2 regions of the Pseudomonas sp. Z003-0.4C(8344-21) genome follow, and region 1 is predicted to be linked to the other one. Evidence: predicted binding sites of a transcription regulator. Region 1 holds the regulator's gene; the other holds the start of a gene.
The links. The regulator FliA, encoded in region 1, starts transcription of late flagellar genes. The targets are predictions, from matches to a motif close to CTAAAGTTTNNNNNNNNNNNGCCGNTAA.
Positions count from the first base shown of each region.

Region 1 (7,245 bases):
TGATTTAGCCGCCACGGCTTATCGCTAAACAAGTATAGGTGGCGGCTGTACGCAGGTTAGCGATCCGGGTCACAGAAACCCCGGGTAGACCCGAAGGTCTCCCACGCACAGCCACCATTGCATCAAGTGCAGGTAATCAATTGCACTGGAACCGGCGTTGCTGCGTCTGTTAGAGGCGGATCGCTAAACCCGATCGCTGATTCGTCAGCGACCGGACCACAATAGAACCCGACCCCAAAGCGCACAAGCCGGCGGATTCTGGCTTGGCTGTAGGCAATGGCGCAAGGATTTGTAGCCTTGAGACCGTGTCTGCAGGTGTCTTTTAAACCGCTTCGTTTAAATCAAGAAATTTGTGCCGGACATGAGGGCCTCTTCGCGAGCAGGCTCGCTCCTACACTGGCCGTGTTTTTCAGTCCTTTGCAAAAGTTGGAAGGCTTCTTGCAATAGCCGCCCTGCGCCCGTTCGGGGCGTCAAAAGTTTGCTTTAAAGGAACGGGGAAAACCGGTGGATCGCTCTCAGTTATTCAACACTGCTCGCACAAACGTTGCCGACCTCAGTCGAGGCAATCTGGGTGTGCCGTTGTTGCTGCTGGTGATGCTGGCGATGATGATGTTGCCGGTGCCGCCGTTCCTGCTCGACGTCTTCTTTACCTTCAACATCGCGCTGTCGATCGTGGTCCTGCTGGTCTGCGTGTATGCGCTGCGGCCGCTGGATTTCGCCGTGTTCCCGACCATTCTGCTGGTCGCGACGCTGTTGCGACTGGCACTGAACGTGGCCTCGACGCGGGTGGTGATGCTCCACGGTCAGGACGGCCATGCCGCAGCCGGTAAAGTGATCCAGGCCTTCGGTGAGGTGGTGATCGGCGGTAACTACGTGGTCGGTATCGTGGTGTTCGCGATCCTGATGATCATCAACTTCGTCGTGGTGACCAAGGGTGCCGGGCGGATTTCCGAGGTGAGCGCGCGCTTCACCCTCGATGCGATGCCCGGCAAACAAATGGCGATTGACGCCGACCTCAACGCCGGCCTGATCGACCAGAATCAAGCCAAGTCGCGCCGTCAGGAAGTCGCCCAGGAGGCGGAGTTCTACGGTTCGATGGACGGTGCCAGCAAGTTCGTCCGCGGTGACGCCATCGCCGGCCTGCTGATTCTGTTCATCAACCTCATCGGCGGCATGGCCGTGGGTATCTTCCAGCACGGCATGAGTTTCGGCGATGCGGGCAAGGTTTACGCCTTGCTGACCATCGGTGACGGTTTGGTGGCGCAATTGCCATCACTGTTGTTATCAACAGCGGCGGCGATCATGGTGACCCGTGCTTCCGGCTCGGAAGACATGGGCAAGCAGATCAACCGGCAGATGTTCGCCTCGCCGAAAGCGCTGGCCGTGGCCGCAGGTTTGATGGCGGTGATGGGCCTGGTGCCGGGCATGCCGCATTTCTCTTTCCTGAGCATGGCCGCGCTGGCCGCTGGCGGCGCCTACCTGTTCTGGAAAAAGCAGAACGTCGCCAAGGTCGTGGCGCTGGAAGAGGTCAAGCGTCAGCAGGAACTGCTGCCGTCGCCTGCCCGCGCCATGGAAACCAAGGAACTGGGCTGGGACGACGTCACGCCGATCGACATGATCGGCCTGGAAGTCGGCTACCGCCTGATTCCGCTGGTGGACCGCAATCAGGGTGGGCAGTTGCTGGCGCGGATCAAGGGCGTGCGCAAGAAGCTCTCGCAGGATCTGGGCTTCCTGATGCCGACCGTGCACATCCGTGACAACCTCGATCTGGCGCCGAGTGCTTATCGCCTGACGCTGATGGGCGTGATCCTGGCGGAGGCCGAGATCTACCCGGATCGCGAGCTGGCGATCAACCCGGGCCAGGTCTACGGCTCGCTCAACGGTATCAACGCCAAAGATCCGGCTTTTGGTCTGGAGGCGGTGTGGATCGAAATCAGCCAGCGCGCCCAGGCGCAATCGCTTGGCTACACCGTGGTCGACGCCAGCACCGTGGTTGCGACGCACTTGAACCAGATTCTGTACAAGCACTCCAGTGAGCTGATCGGCCACGAAGAAGTCCAGCAACTCATGCAATTGCTGGCCAAGAGCTCGCCGAAACTGGCTGAAGAGTTGGTGCCGGGTGTGGTTTCGCTGTCGCAGTTGCTCAAAGTGCTGCAGGCGTTGCTTGCCGAACACGTGCCGGTGCGCGATATCCGCAGCATCGCCGAAGCCATCGCCAACAACGCCGCCAAGAGTCAAGATACCGCCGCGCTGGTGGCTGCCGTGCGGGTCGGCGTATCCCGTGCAATCGTCCAAAGCATTGTAGGCACTGAGTCCGAGCTGCCTGTGATCACATTGGAACCAAGGTTGGAACAGATATTGCTCAATAGTCTGCAGAAGGCAGGACAAGGCTCGGAAGAGGGCGTTCTGCTGGAGCCAAGCATGGCCGAGAAGCTGCAACGTTCGTTGATCGAAGCGGCGCAGCGTCAGGAAATGCAAGGTCAGCCGGTGATCCTGTTGGTTGCCGGCCCGATCCGCGCGATGCTCTCGCGCTTCGGCCGCCTCGCCGTCCCCGGACTGCATGTGCTGGCCTACCAGGAAATACCGGACAACAAGCAAGTGACCATCGTTGCGACAGTAGGGCCCAACGGCTGAGGTAGTGGTTTATGCAAGTTAAGCGTTTTTTCGCCGCCGATATGCGTCAGGCCATGAAGCTGGTTCGCGATGAGCTGGGCGCTGATGCCGCCATCATCGGTAACCGCCGCATTGCCGGCGGCGTCGAGTTGACGGCAGCACTGGATTACAAATTGTCGGCGCTGGCGCCACGGGTTCCGAACATGGAACTCGAGGACGAGCTGCGCAAGACCCAGTCGCGCATCGTCACCGCACAGGCCGAATTGAGCCTGCGTGGCGAAGCCGACGGCAACACCAATCAGCAGTTGTTCGCCGGGCTGCCGTTGACGGCCGGCCTGCCGCTGACCGCTGCCGAACCGTTGACCGAGCCGACCTACGCTGCACCGGCGCGTCCGGCCGCAGCGCCTGCGCAGGCTTCGGCGGGCGTCGATCCGCGTGCGCTGGATTCGATGCGTTTTGAGTTGAACAGCCTGCGCGAACTGATGGAAGTGCAGCTCGGCACGCTGGCGTGGAATCAGCTGCAGGGCAGCCGCCCGGCGCAAGCCAATCTGTATCGCCGTCTGCAGCGCATCGGCCTGTCCGGCCCGCTGTCGCGTGATCTGCTGTCGATGATCACCGATATCGAAGAGCCGCGTCAGGCCTGGCGCATGTTGCTCGCGCATCTGGCGCGGATGATTGCCGTACCGGAAGTCGAGCCGCTGGAAGAGGGCGGTGTGATTGCGATGGTCGGCCCGGCGGGCATGGGCAAGACCACCACGCTGGCCAAGCTGGCGGCGCGTTATGTGCTCAAGTACGGCGCGCAGAATGTGGCGCTGGTGAGCATGGACAGCTTCCGCATCGGTGCGCAGGAACAACTCAAGACCCTGGGGCGCATTCTCAATGTGCCGGTGACCCACGTCGATCCGGGCCAGTCGCTGGTGCAGGCGCTCGATCCGCTGCTGCGCAAGCGCGTGGTGCTGATCGATACCGCCGGCCTGCAGGCCAGCGATCCGGCGCTGCGCATGCAGCTGGAAAGTCTGGCCGGGCGGGGCATTCGCTCAAAAAATTATCTGGTCCTGGCAACCACCAGCCAGAAACAGGTTCTAACCGCCGCTTATCATAGTTACAAGCGTTGCGGGCTGGCCGGCTGCATTCTGACTAAACTGGATGAAACAGCCAGTCTTGGTGAAGTGTTGAGCCTGGCGATCAGTCATGAATTGCCGGTCGCGTACCTGACCGATGGCCCACGGATTCCGGATGATCTGCATCTGCCGCGCCGTCATCAACTGGTCAGCCGCGCCGTCAGCGTGCAAATGCAGGAAGAACCCAGCGAAGAAGCCATGGCTGACATGTTCGCTGATATCTATCACAGCCCGACCAAGCAGGTTGGCTGAGGTAATCATGAACAGTTTTTGTACCTACATCGATGGTCTGCCACGCATTGTTCCGATCCGGAACGCGCAGCCAGTAATGTGGCCTCCGTCTATGCAAGACAAGGTAAAGAAATAACATGGGCAGCATGCATCCCGTACAGGTGATCGCGGTGACCGGCGGCAAAGGTGGCGTCGGCAAGACTAACGTGTCAGTGAACTTGTCGCTGGCGCTGGCAGAGCTTGGCCGTCGGGTCATGCTGCTGGACGCCGACCTCGGTCTGGCGAACGTCGACGTTCTGCTGGGGCTGACCCCCAAACGCACGCTGGCCGACGTGATCGAAGGCCGCTGTGAACTGCGCGACGTGCTGTTGCAGGGCCCGGGCGGGATTCGCATCGTGCCGGCGGCGTCCGGCACGCAGAGCATGGTCCACCTGAGCCCGGCGCAGCACGCCGGCCTGATTCAGGCGTTCAGCGACATCGGCGACAATCTCGACGTGCTGGTGATCGACACCGCTGCGGGCATTGGTGACTCGGTGGTCAGTTTCGTCCGCGCCGCGCAGGAAGTGTTGCTGGTGGTGTGTGACGAGCCGACCTCGATCACCGACGCCTACGCACTGATCAAATTGCTCAACCGCGATTACGGCATGAACCGCTTCCGCGTCCTCGCCAACATGGCGCAGAGCCCGCAGGAAGGGCGCAACCTGTTCGCCAAGTTGACCAAGGTCACGGACCGTTTCCTTGACGTCGCCCTACAATACGTAGGCGCCGTCCCGTATGACGAAAGCGTGCGCAAGGCCGTGCAGAAACAACGCGCCGTCTACGAAGCCTTTCCACGCTCCAAGTGCGCCCTGGCCTTCAAGGCCATCGCGCAGAAGGTCGACACGTGGCCGTTGCCGGCCAACCCGCGCGGCCACCTGGAGTTTTTCGTCGAGCGTCTCGTGCAGCAAACCGCAGGGCCTGTGATATGACCGCCAGTGGCATGAATCTTTACAAGAAGTCGGCGCGTGACGCGCAGTACGAGTTGATCGAGCGTTACGCGCCACTGGTCAAGCGCATTGCCTATCACTTGCTGGCACGTTTGCCGGCCAGTGTGCAGGTCGAAGACCTGATCCAGGCCGGTATGATCGGCCTGCTCGAAGTGTCGACCAAATACGACGCCAGCAAGGGCGCCAGTTTCGAAACGTACGCGGGCATTCGAATCCGCGGCGCGATGCTCGATGAAGTGCGCAAAGGGGATTGGGCGCCACGCTCGGTCCACCGCAATACCCGGATGGTCAGCGACGCAATTCGCTCGATTGAAGCTAAAACCGGCCGTGACGCTAAAGATCACGAGGTTGCGGCCGAACTCCAATTGAGTCTCGACGATTATTACGGGATTCTGAATGACACTTTGGGCAGCCGCCTGTTCAGTTTCGACGACCTCTTGCAGGACGGCGAACACGAAGGGCTGCACGAGGATGGCGCCAGTGCTCATATGGAGCCGTCACGCGATCTGGAAGATGAACGCTTCCAGACGGCGCTGGCGGACGCGATTGCCAATTTGCCGGAGCGTGAGCGACTGGTGTTGGCGCTGTACTATGACGAAGAGCTGAACCTCAAGGAGATCGGTGAAGTCCTTGGCGTCAGTGAATCGCGGGTCAGCCAGTTACACAGCCAGTGCGCGGCCCGTTTGCGGGGGCGTTTGGGGGAGTGGCGAGCGCGCTGAAGGCAGTGTGGGGACACTGCGAAACGAGGCTGGTGCGGTGATGAGCGGCGCCGGTCTCGATCCGTTGTGCTCCAGACAAACTTTAAGTGCTGCGCCGATTGATTGAAGTGGCGCGTCCAGGTGCTGGGCGCGTTTAAGACTGCTTGGAGGTCGAATTGAACAAAGACATGAAAATCCTCATCGTTGATGACTTCTCAACGATGCGGCGGATCATCAAGAACCTGCTGCGCGATCTTGGGTTCACCAACACCGTCGAGGCCGACGATGGCACCACTGCCATTCCGGTGCTCAACAGCGGCAGCATCGACTTTCTGGTAACGGACTGGAACATGCCGGGCATGACCGGTATCGACCTGCTGCGCCACGTGCGCGCCGATGAAAAACTCAAGCACCTGCCAGTGTTGATGGTGACCGCTGAAGCCAAGCGTGAGCAGATCATCGAAGCCGCTCAGGCCGGTGTGAACGGCTACGTGGTCAAACCTTTCACGGCTCAGGCGTTGAAAGACAAAATCGAGAAGATTTTCGAACGCATCGGCTGAGAACGCGCGGGGGAGCTATGGAGCATAACGAATCTTCACAGGGCGATTTTGAATCGACCCTGAAAAAACACGCGGTCGAACTGGTCGAGAGCCTTGAAAAAGGCAGGTTCGGCGACGCGGTGCAACTGATCCATGAGCTCAATCAGACCCGTGACCGTGGCCTGTATCAGGAAGTGGGCAAGCTCACGCGTGAACTGCACAGTGCGATCGTCAATTTCCAGATCGATCCGCACATGCCGCAGGCCGAGGAAGTGTCGCAAATCACCGACGCCACCGAACGCCTGGGCTATGTGGTCAAGCTGACGGAAGCCGCGGCCAACCGCACCATGGATCTGGTGGAAAGCGCCACGCCAGTGGTCAACAGTCTGGCCGATGAAGCCCAGACGTTGAGCGCCGATTGGGGTCGCTTCATGCGTCGCGAGGTCGGGGCTGAAGAGTTCCGCGAGCTGGCGCGCCGGGTCGACGGTTTTCTGTCACGCAGCAGCACGGACAACCGTGCGGTGTCGAGCAATCTCAACGACATCCTGCTGGCCCAGGATTACCAGGACCTCACCGGTCAGGTGATCAAGCGCGTGACCCAACTGGTCACCGAAGTCGAAAGCAATCTGCTCAAACTCGTCCTCATGGCCAGTCAGGTCGACCGCTTTGCGGGCATCGAACATGACCGTGCCGCGATGCTTGCCGAAAAAGATCCACAAAAACATCTCTCGCAGGGTGAAGGTCCGCAGATTCATGCCGATAAACGAGAAGACGTTGTGTCCGGTCAGGACGATGTGGACGATTTGTTATCCAGCCTTGGATTCTAGATTTTCGGAATTTCGGGTTTTTTGGGTTTTTAGACCTGTAGGAGCACCCCATTAATGAGCTTCGGCGCCGATGAAGAGATCCTTCAGGATTTCCTGGTTGAGGCCGGCGAGATTCTTGAGCAACTGTCCGAACAACTGGTCGAGCTGGAAAGCCGCCCGGATGACGCAGACCTGCTCAACGCAATTTTTCGCGGTTTCCACACTGTAAAAGGGGGCGCCGGCTTCCTTCA
Region 1 covers NZ_LT629756.1:4,634,901-4,642,145, reverse strand. Annotated here, with positions in the region: gene flhA (flagellar biosynthesis protein FlhA) at 505-2,634, shown strand; gene flhF (flagellar biosynthesis protein FlhF) at 2,646-3,986, shown strand; gene fleN (flagellar synthesis regulator FleN) at 4,103-4,933, shown strand; gene fliA (RNA polymerase sigma factor FliA) at 4,930-5,670, shown strand; gene BLU24_RS20910 (chemotaxis response regulator CheY) at 5,838-6,209, shown strand; gene BLU24_RS20905 (protein phosphatase CheZ) at 6,227-7,015, shown strand; gene BLU24_RS20900 (chemotaxis protein CheA) at 7,070-7,245, shown strand, end outside.

Region 2 (7,245 bases), 1.6 Mb from region 1:
TCGCTGAAGTCGATGCTGAGGGTCGGCGCCAGGGCGTAGCGCTTTTCCTTGTTGTGGTCGAATTGCGTGTCGGAGCGATCCGTTAAACCGGTCAGACGATAGGCAATGCGCTTGTCGTCATCGACCGGGCCGCTGAAGTCAAAACCGAACCCGCGTTGCCCCTGATTACCCACCGTGGCCTGTACTTGATGATAGGCCTCGTACAGCGGCTTCTTGCTCGTCAGCGCGACCAGACCGCCGGGTGAGCTGCGGCCATACAACACCGAAGACGGGCCTTTGAGAATGTCCACTCGCTCGAGGAAATACGGGTCGACTTGCAGGGTGCTGTAAGTACCGCTGTCACCCATCGACTTGAGACCGTCCAGATAAATGTTGTCCACCGAGCCATCGTTGAAACCGCGCATCGCCACGTAGTCGTAACGATGAGTCGCGCCATACGGATTGGTCAGCACGCCCGGGGCGTAGCGCATGGCCTGAGAGACGGTCTGTGAGCCTTGGTCATCCATTTGCTCGCGCGTGACCACGGACACGCTTTGCGAAGTCTCGAGCAATGCGGTACTGGTTTTGGTGGCGATCTGGCTGTGAGTAGCGTTGTAGCCCGCCATGCTGCCCAGCGCGTTGCCGAGGGCGAAGCCTTTGATGTCGGTGGTCGGCAGGGCCAGCGCTTCGCTCTCGGCGTGCGGGCGCAGGATGTAGCGGCTGCCATCCTGGCTGACCGCTTCCAGACCCGAGCCGCCGAGCAAATGGCTCAGCGCCTGATCGGTGGAATATTCGCCCCGAACCCCCGGTGAGTGGCGGCCCTGAGTCTGTTGCGGGGTCATCGACAAAGTGATGCCCGCCTGACGCGCAAACTGATTCAGCGCCTCGTCCAGCGGCCCCGCAGCGACGTCATAGCGCGGGCTGACCGCACCGGCAGTGACGTCGGCAGCGAGGCTCACGCCTGGCAATACACCCACACTCAGCGCGGTAGAAAACAGCGCGGCGCGAACGGCGTGCTGCAGCAGGCTCGATTCAATGGTGAAATTCAGAGAGTTCTTACAGTGGGCGCGGACAGTCATTGTGGGTTTCCGTAGGAAGTCGCAAACGCTTGGATTGAAGTGCTTACTGACTAAGCCGAAGCCCTTGCGAAAACCCGCCAAAAAATTTCACACCGCACGTTCCACGTTTACCCACCAGCGTGTCCGGTAGCGCAATTGCACCGGCAGGGTCTGCGGCAGTACCGCCAGCAGTTTGTCCGTGTCCTCCAGTCGGAACACCCCGGACAGGCGCAGGTCTGCTATCTGCGCTGCGCAATTGAGCACACCCTGACGGTAGCGCCCGACTTCATTGAGGAAATCACCGAGGCGCATATAGCGCGTGACGATCAAACCGTCGACCCACGCGCCGGCGTCCATATCCGGTGCCGGCACCGGGCGAATCTGCAGGTGGTCGATGCGGTAGCTCTGGCCGGCGACGGCTTCGACCGAATTACCGCCGGAAACAATGGCAACGCGGCCGCTGGTCACAGTGAGCCGGCTGCAATCGTTGTCCTGACGCAGAATGAAGCGAGCGCCAATGGGCGCATACGTAGCGTGACGGCTTTGCACGCGCAGCGGGCGATCGAACGGCGCGCCTTCGTCGGAGCCGCCACAACTGACGATGATCTCGCCGCGAGTGAGTTTGATCAGGCGCTGCTGCGTCGTGTAATGCAGGTCCACCGCGCTGGCGGTGTTGAGCTCGATGCGCGTGCCATCGGGTAATTGAAAACCGCGCTGCTCACCGGTCGCGGTGGCGTAATCGGCGCTCCATTGCTGCCAGGCCCCGCTGTCCTTGGCCAGCCACGCGGCGGAGCCCAACAGCAATGCGCCTGAGAGCAACTTCAAGGCCTGCCGCCGGCCGAGACCTTGCGCACTGTTTTCTAGCGTATTGAACGCCACTTGTGCGCCGGGCACCGCACGAAGGTTGCTGCTCAGTTCGGCTTGCAGCGACTGCACACGCTGCCAGGCCAGTTCGTGTTCATGATGTTCGGCCCGCCATTGTTCGCACTGGCGACTCAGCCGTGGATTGCCGTGGTTGTTGCGCAGGCGCAGCAGCCAGTGAATGGCTTGTTTGACTACCTGCGGTGGCGGCTCGGCGCGGCGGCCAAGTGCAGCGTTGTCCAGCGGCATCAGTGCGCGTACCGCAAGACATAACAGTGATACAGCGCTTCGGCAACGTAGCGTTCCACCGAGCGCAACGATAGCCCCATCTGCTCGGCGATCTGCTTGTGGGTCAGACCTTCGCACTGCGCCAGCAGAAAGGCCTGACGGACCTTCGGTTTCAGTCCTTCAAGCATGCGCGCGATGCTTTCCAGCAGTTCGATGATCAGGGCGCGGGCTTCGCTGCCTGGCGTTTCGGCTTCGGGCAAATGGGCGATGGTTTCCAGGTACGCACGCTCGATTTCTTCGCGGCGCCAGTGATCGATCACCAAGCCACGAGCGATGGTGCGCAGGAACGCGCGAGGGGCTTTGAGCTCCAGGCGTTCGCTGCGTTGCAGCAGGCGGACGAAGGTGTCCTGTGCCAGATCCGCCGCATCCGCTGCGTTGCCCAGCCGCACGCGCAGCCAGGTGTTGAGCCAGCCGTGATGACAACGATAAAGCGTCTGTACCGCAAACTCGGGGGAGGACATGAACGCGACAGCCCGGACGTCACAAATGATAATTAGTCGCATTGTCTTCAAGGATCGCAGAGTTTGCAACCGCTGCTCACGCAGCGCGCGGAAAAATCTTCCCTCAGCCGCTCTGGCCCGCCGTTCGGCGGGAATCCGACAGAAACGCGATCCATTTCCAACGCAACCCTAAGATTTCTCCCACGCGTGCCGACAGACTGGTGAGACATGCGTGCACCAAAGTAGAGCGGCCGGAAGAACGCTGCCTGCGCTGTACATGGAATGTTGCATCCGGAACGCATCCCCACTTTTGGCATAAGAAGTCCCATGAAATGAATTTAAAGTTCAGCCATAAAATTCTACTGGCCGCCTCGGGCGTCGTGGTCCTGGCGTTCGCGCTGTTCACGCTCTACAACGACTATCTGCAGCGAAGCACCATTCGCCAGAACCTTCAGTCTTCCGTTCAGCAGGCCGGTGATCTGACCGCCAGCAGCGTGCAGAACTGGATGAGCGGGCGGATTCTGGTGCTGGAAAACCTCGCGCAGAACGTCGCTCATCAGGGCAAGGACGCCGATCTGCCGGGGCTGGTCGATCAGCCGGCCTTCACCTCGAATTTCCAGTTCACCTATGTTGGCCAGGCCAACGGTGTGTTTACCCAACGCCCGGACGCGAAGATGCCGGACGGCTACGATCCGCGTCAGCGCCCCTGGTACAAGCAAGCGGTGGTCGCGGATAAAACCATGCTGACCCCGCCGTACATGGCCGCGGTTGGCGGGCTGGTAGTGACGATTGCCATGCCGGTGAAGAAGAACGGTGAATTGCTCGGCGTGGTCGGTGGCGACCTGAGCCTGGAAACCCTGGTCAAGATCATCAACTCGGTGGACTTCGGAGGCCTTGGCCATGCGTTCCTGGTCAGCGCTGACGGTCAGGTGATCGTCAGCCCGGAAAAGGATCAGGTCATGAAAAACCTGAAAGACATCTACCCGAACACCAGCGTGCGCATCGAGAAGGGCAACCAGAACGTCGTGCTCAACGGCGAGGAGCGGATTCTGTCGTTCACCCCGGTCAACGACCTGCCGAATGCGCAGTGGTACATCGGTCTGTCGATCGATCACGACAAAGCCTACGCGGCGCTCAGCCAATTCCGCACCTCGGCGCTGATCGCGATGTTTGTCGCCGTGGCCGCGATTGCGTTGCTGTTGAGTCTGTTGATCAACGTCTTGATGCGACCGCTGACCACCATGGGCCGTGCGATGCAGGACATCGCTCAGGGCGAAGGCGATCTGACTCGACGCCTCTCGGTAGAAAGCAAAGACGAATTTGGCGAACTGGGCAGTGCCTTCAACCAATTCGTTGAACGGATTCACGCGTCGATTTCCGAAGTGTCCTCGGCCACCCGTCATGTGCATGACTTGTCGCAACGGGTCATGGCCTCGTCGAACGCCTCGATCGTCGGCTCTGACGAACAAAGCGCGCGCACCAACAGCGTCGCGGCTGCCATCAATCAATTGGGTGCTGCCACCCAGGAGATCGCCCGCAACGCTGCCGATGCTTCGCAACACGCCAGCGGCGCCAGCGAGCAGGCGGATGACGGGCGTCAGGTGGTCGAGCAGACGATTCAAGCGATGACCGAGCTGTCGCAGAAGATCAGTCTGTCGTGCACGCAGATCGAAACCCTCAATGCGAGCACCGACAACATCGGCCACATTCTCGATGTGATCAAAGGCATTTCGCAGCAGACCAATCTGCTGGCGCTCAACGCGGCGATCGAAGCGGCGCGTGCCGGTGAGGCCGGGCGTGGTTTTGCGGTCGTGGCGGACGAGGTGCGTAACCTTGCCCATCGCACTCAGGAATCGGCGGAAGAGATCCACAAGATGATCACTTCGCTGCAGGTCGGCTCGCGTGAAGCGGTGACCACGATGAATGCCAGTCAGGCGTCCAGCGAGCAGAGCGTGGAAGTGGCCAATCAGGCCGGTTTGCGCCTGGTCAGCGTGACCCAGCGCATCGGCGAAATCGACGGCATGAACCAGTCCGTGGCCGCGGCCACGGAAGAGCAGACCGCCGTGGTCGAAACCCTCAACGTCGACGTCAACCAGATCAACCTGCTGAACCAGCAAAGCGTGGCCAACCTCAACGAGACGTTGAAGGATTGTGATGCGTTGTCGCAGCAGGCCAACCGGTTGAAGCAGTTGGTGGACAGCTTCAAGATCTGATAGCGGTTTGTCAGACCGCGTTATCGTTCAATCGCGGGCAAGCCCGCTCCCACAGGAATTTTGGCGAACACTTTATTTGTGAACGACTCGAATCCTGTGGGAGCTGGCTTGCCAGCGATAGCGGTGATCCATTCACCGCAAAGCCAAAGTCTTAAACAAACAGCTTCAAAACATTCCCCATCGCATCATCAGCAAACCCCTGCACAAAATCCCTGAACCCCGGCAGCGCTTCCTCCCCGCCCGACACCGGCTCGGCAATGATCGTCCAGGTTGCCCGCGATTGCCCTTCGCCCAGCGCCTCGACATTCATCGCCGCCCACAGATTCGCCACGCCCAAGGTGTTATAGATCGTCGTCCAGGTCATGCTCCGTGCCTGCTCATCGCGGGAGTTGAGTTGCTCGACCACAACGTTGCCATCCTTGAAGATTTTCTTGCGCAGCGAGGACACGCCCTCGCCGGTCATTTCGATGTGCGATAGCGCCGGAATGAAACGCTCGAAAGCGCCAAAGTTGCCGACTACCGCCCAGACTTGCGCCGCGTCCGCCGGCACTTGCACCGAAGACACGACGTGGCAGCCGTGGGGGTTTTTGATCAGGGTGTCCGGTTGCAGATTGCTCATGGTGGTGCTCCTTTTATGTTGCGTCAGATGAACTTGATTTCTTTCAGGTAATCGCAGCCGCGGCGCAGCAGTGCCGGGGATTTCTGTGGGTAATGCGCGCCCATCTGCTGCACGCCGGCTTCAGCGTTGGCGTGGCCGATCAGGGAGATGTCGCCGATGTCTTCTTCGAAGCCGTTGAGGTAGAAACCGAGCACGCCGAACAGCGCGTTGTCGGCGTCGACCCGGCTCAACTGCTGTTGCCAGTCGGCGACGCTGACCAGCGAAAACTCGCTGCCGTTTTCGCGGAACGAAGCGACGTAGGCGTCCCAGCTCAGCGGCTCGGGGTTGTGCAGGTTGAACACCGCACGGTCAGGCGAATAACGGCTGGCATGGAAGGCGATGAAGCGGGCCAGGAAGTCCACCGGCATCAGATCGAAATTCAACGCGAAGGCCGGGACCTGGCCGAGTTGAATCGAGCCCTTGAGCATCAGCATCAAACGGTTCTTGTGCGGCTGGCAGACGCCGCTCAGGCTGTTGAAACTGATGTTGCCGGGGCGATACACATTGACCCGCACGCCACGCTCTCGGGCCCTTTCGAGAATGCGCTCGCCAACCCACTTCGACAGGTTGTAGCCGTTGCGGATGTAGATGGGTGGCGTCGTCGCGGCCGGCAGTTCCAACACGCGACCCGCGTCATCGACGCTGCTGGACGCCGACAATGTCGAGACGAAGTTGAAGACCTTTTTGCTCTGCCCTTCGCACAGGCGCAGCAGGGCGAAAATCGGCTCGACGTTGTCCGCTGCCAGCGACTCGTAATCAAGCACATGGTTGACGTTGGCGGCGTTGTGCACCAGCGCGCCGAACTCGCGATCGAGGCGCTGATAATCTTCTTCGCTCAGGCCCAATTGCGGCCGGGTGATGTCCGCCGCATAGACCCGCACGCGACTCAGATCCAGATGCTCCAGGCGGTTTTCCCGCAGTGACTCGGCAAAGCGCTGCGCGGCCGTTTGCCCGCCACCGTCACGCACCAGACAGGCGACTTCGCTGGCGCCCCAACCGAGCAGCGCTTCGACAATATGCACGCCGACGAAACTGTTGGCACCGGTAACGATGACCTTGTGCACATCGCCCATGCGGCTGATCGGCAACGGCTGGATATCGAGCGCGCGTTCGGCATCGGCCATGGCCTGGGCGCTGAGCACGGCGCTGTCATCGGTGCCGCGCACCAGGGTTGCGAGCTTGGCGATGGTCGGCTGTTCGATGAAGCGATTGATCGAAATGCTGCGGCCGAATTCTTCACGCAAACGCAGCAACATTCGCGACAGCAAGATCGAATGGCCGCCCAGATTGAAGAAGCTTTCATCGGTGGAAATATCACTGCCTGGCAGCTCCAGCAACTCGGCCCAGATTTCCAGCAGCAGCGCTTCGTCGGCAGTGACCGGCAGGCGTTTCGGCCCGCTGTCCTGCATGCTCACGGGCATTTCCAGCAACGCCTTACGGTCGACCTTGCCGTTGCTGGCGGAGGGCATGCCGGGGAGTTCAGTCCACGCCACCGGTTGCATGTAGTCCGGTAGAAATTGCCGGGCGTGAGCCTTCAGTCCGTCGCGGGCAGTGGCCGACTGCGGCTGAGCGAGAAAGGCCAGAATCCTGCGCTGACTGTCGATCACTACCGCCACTTGCCGGTACAACTGGCTCTCACGCAGGCAGCGTTCGATCTCCTCCGGCTCGACCCGGAAACCGCGGATCTTCACCTGATTATCGCGCCGCCCACACAACTCGATACCTTGCTCGCCCCAACGCGCCATGTC
Region 2 covers NZ_LT629756.1:102,661-109,905, reverse strand. Annotated here, with positions in the region: gene BLU24_RS00435 (TonB-dependent siderophore receptor) at 1-1,058, opposite strand, end outside; gene BLU24_RS00430 (FecR domain-containing protein) at 1,146-2,147, opposite strand; gene BLU24_RS00425 (sigma-70 family RNA polymerase sigma factor) at 2,147-2,647, opposite strand; gene BLU24_RS00420 (methyl-accepting chemotaxis protein) at 2,959-4,839, shown strand; gene BLU24_RS00415 (SRPBCC family protein) at 4,991-5,458, opposite strand; gene BLU24_RS00410 (amino acid adenylation domain-containing protein) at 5,482-7,245, opposite strand, start outside.
Region 2: a site for FliA is predicted at 2,816-2,843, ahead of BLU24_RS00420 (methyl-accepting chemotaxis protein). Genes of this name have one in related genera too.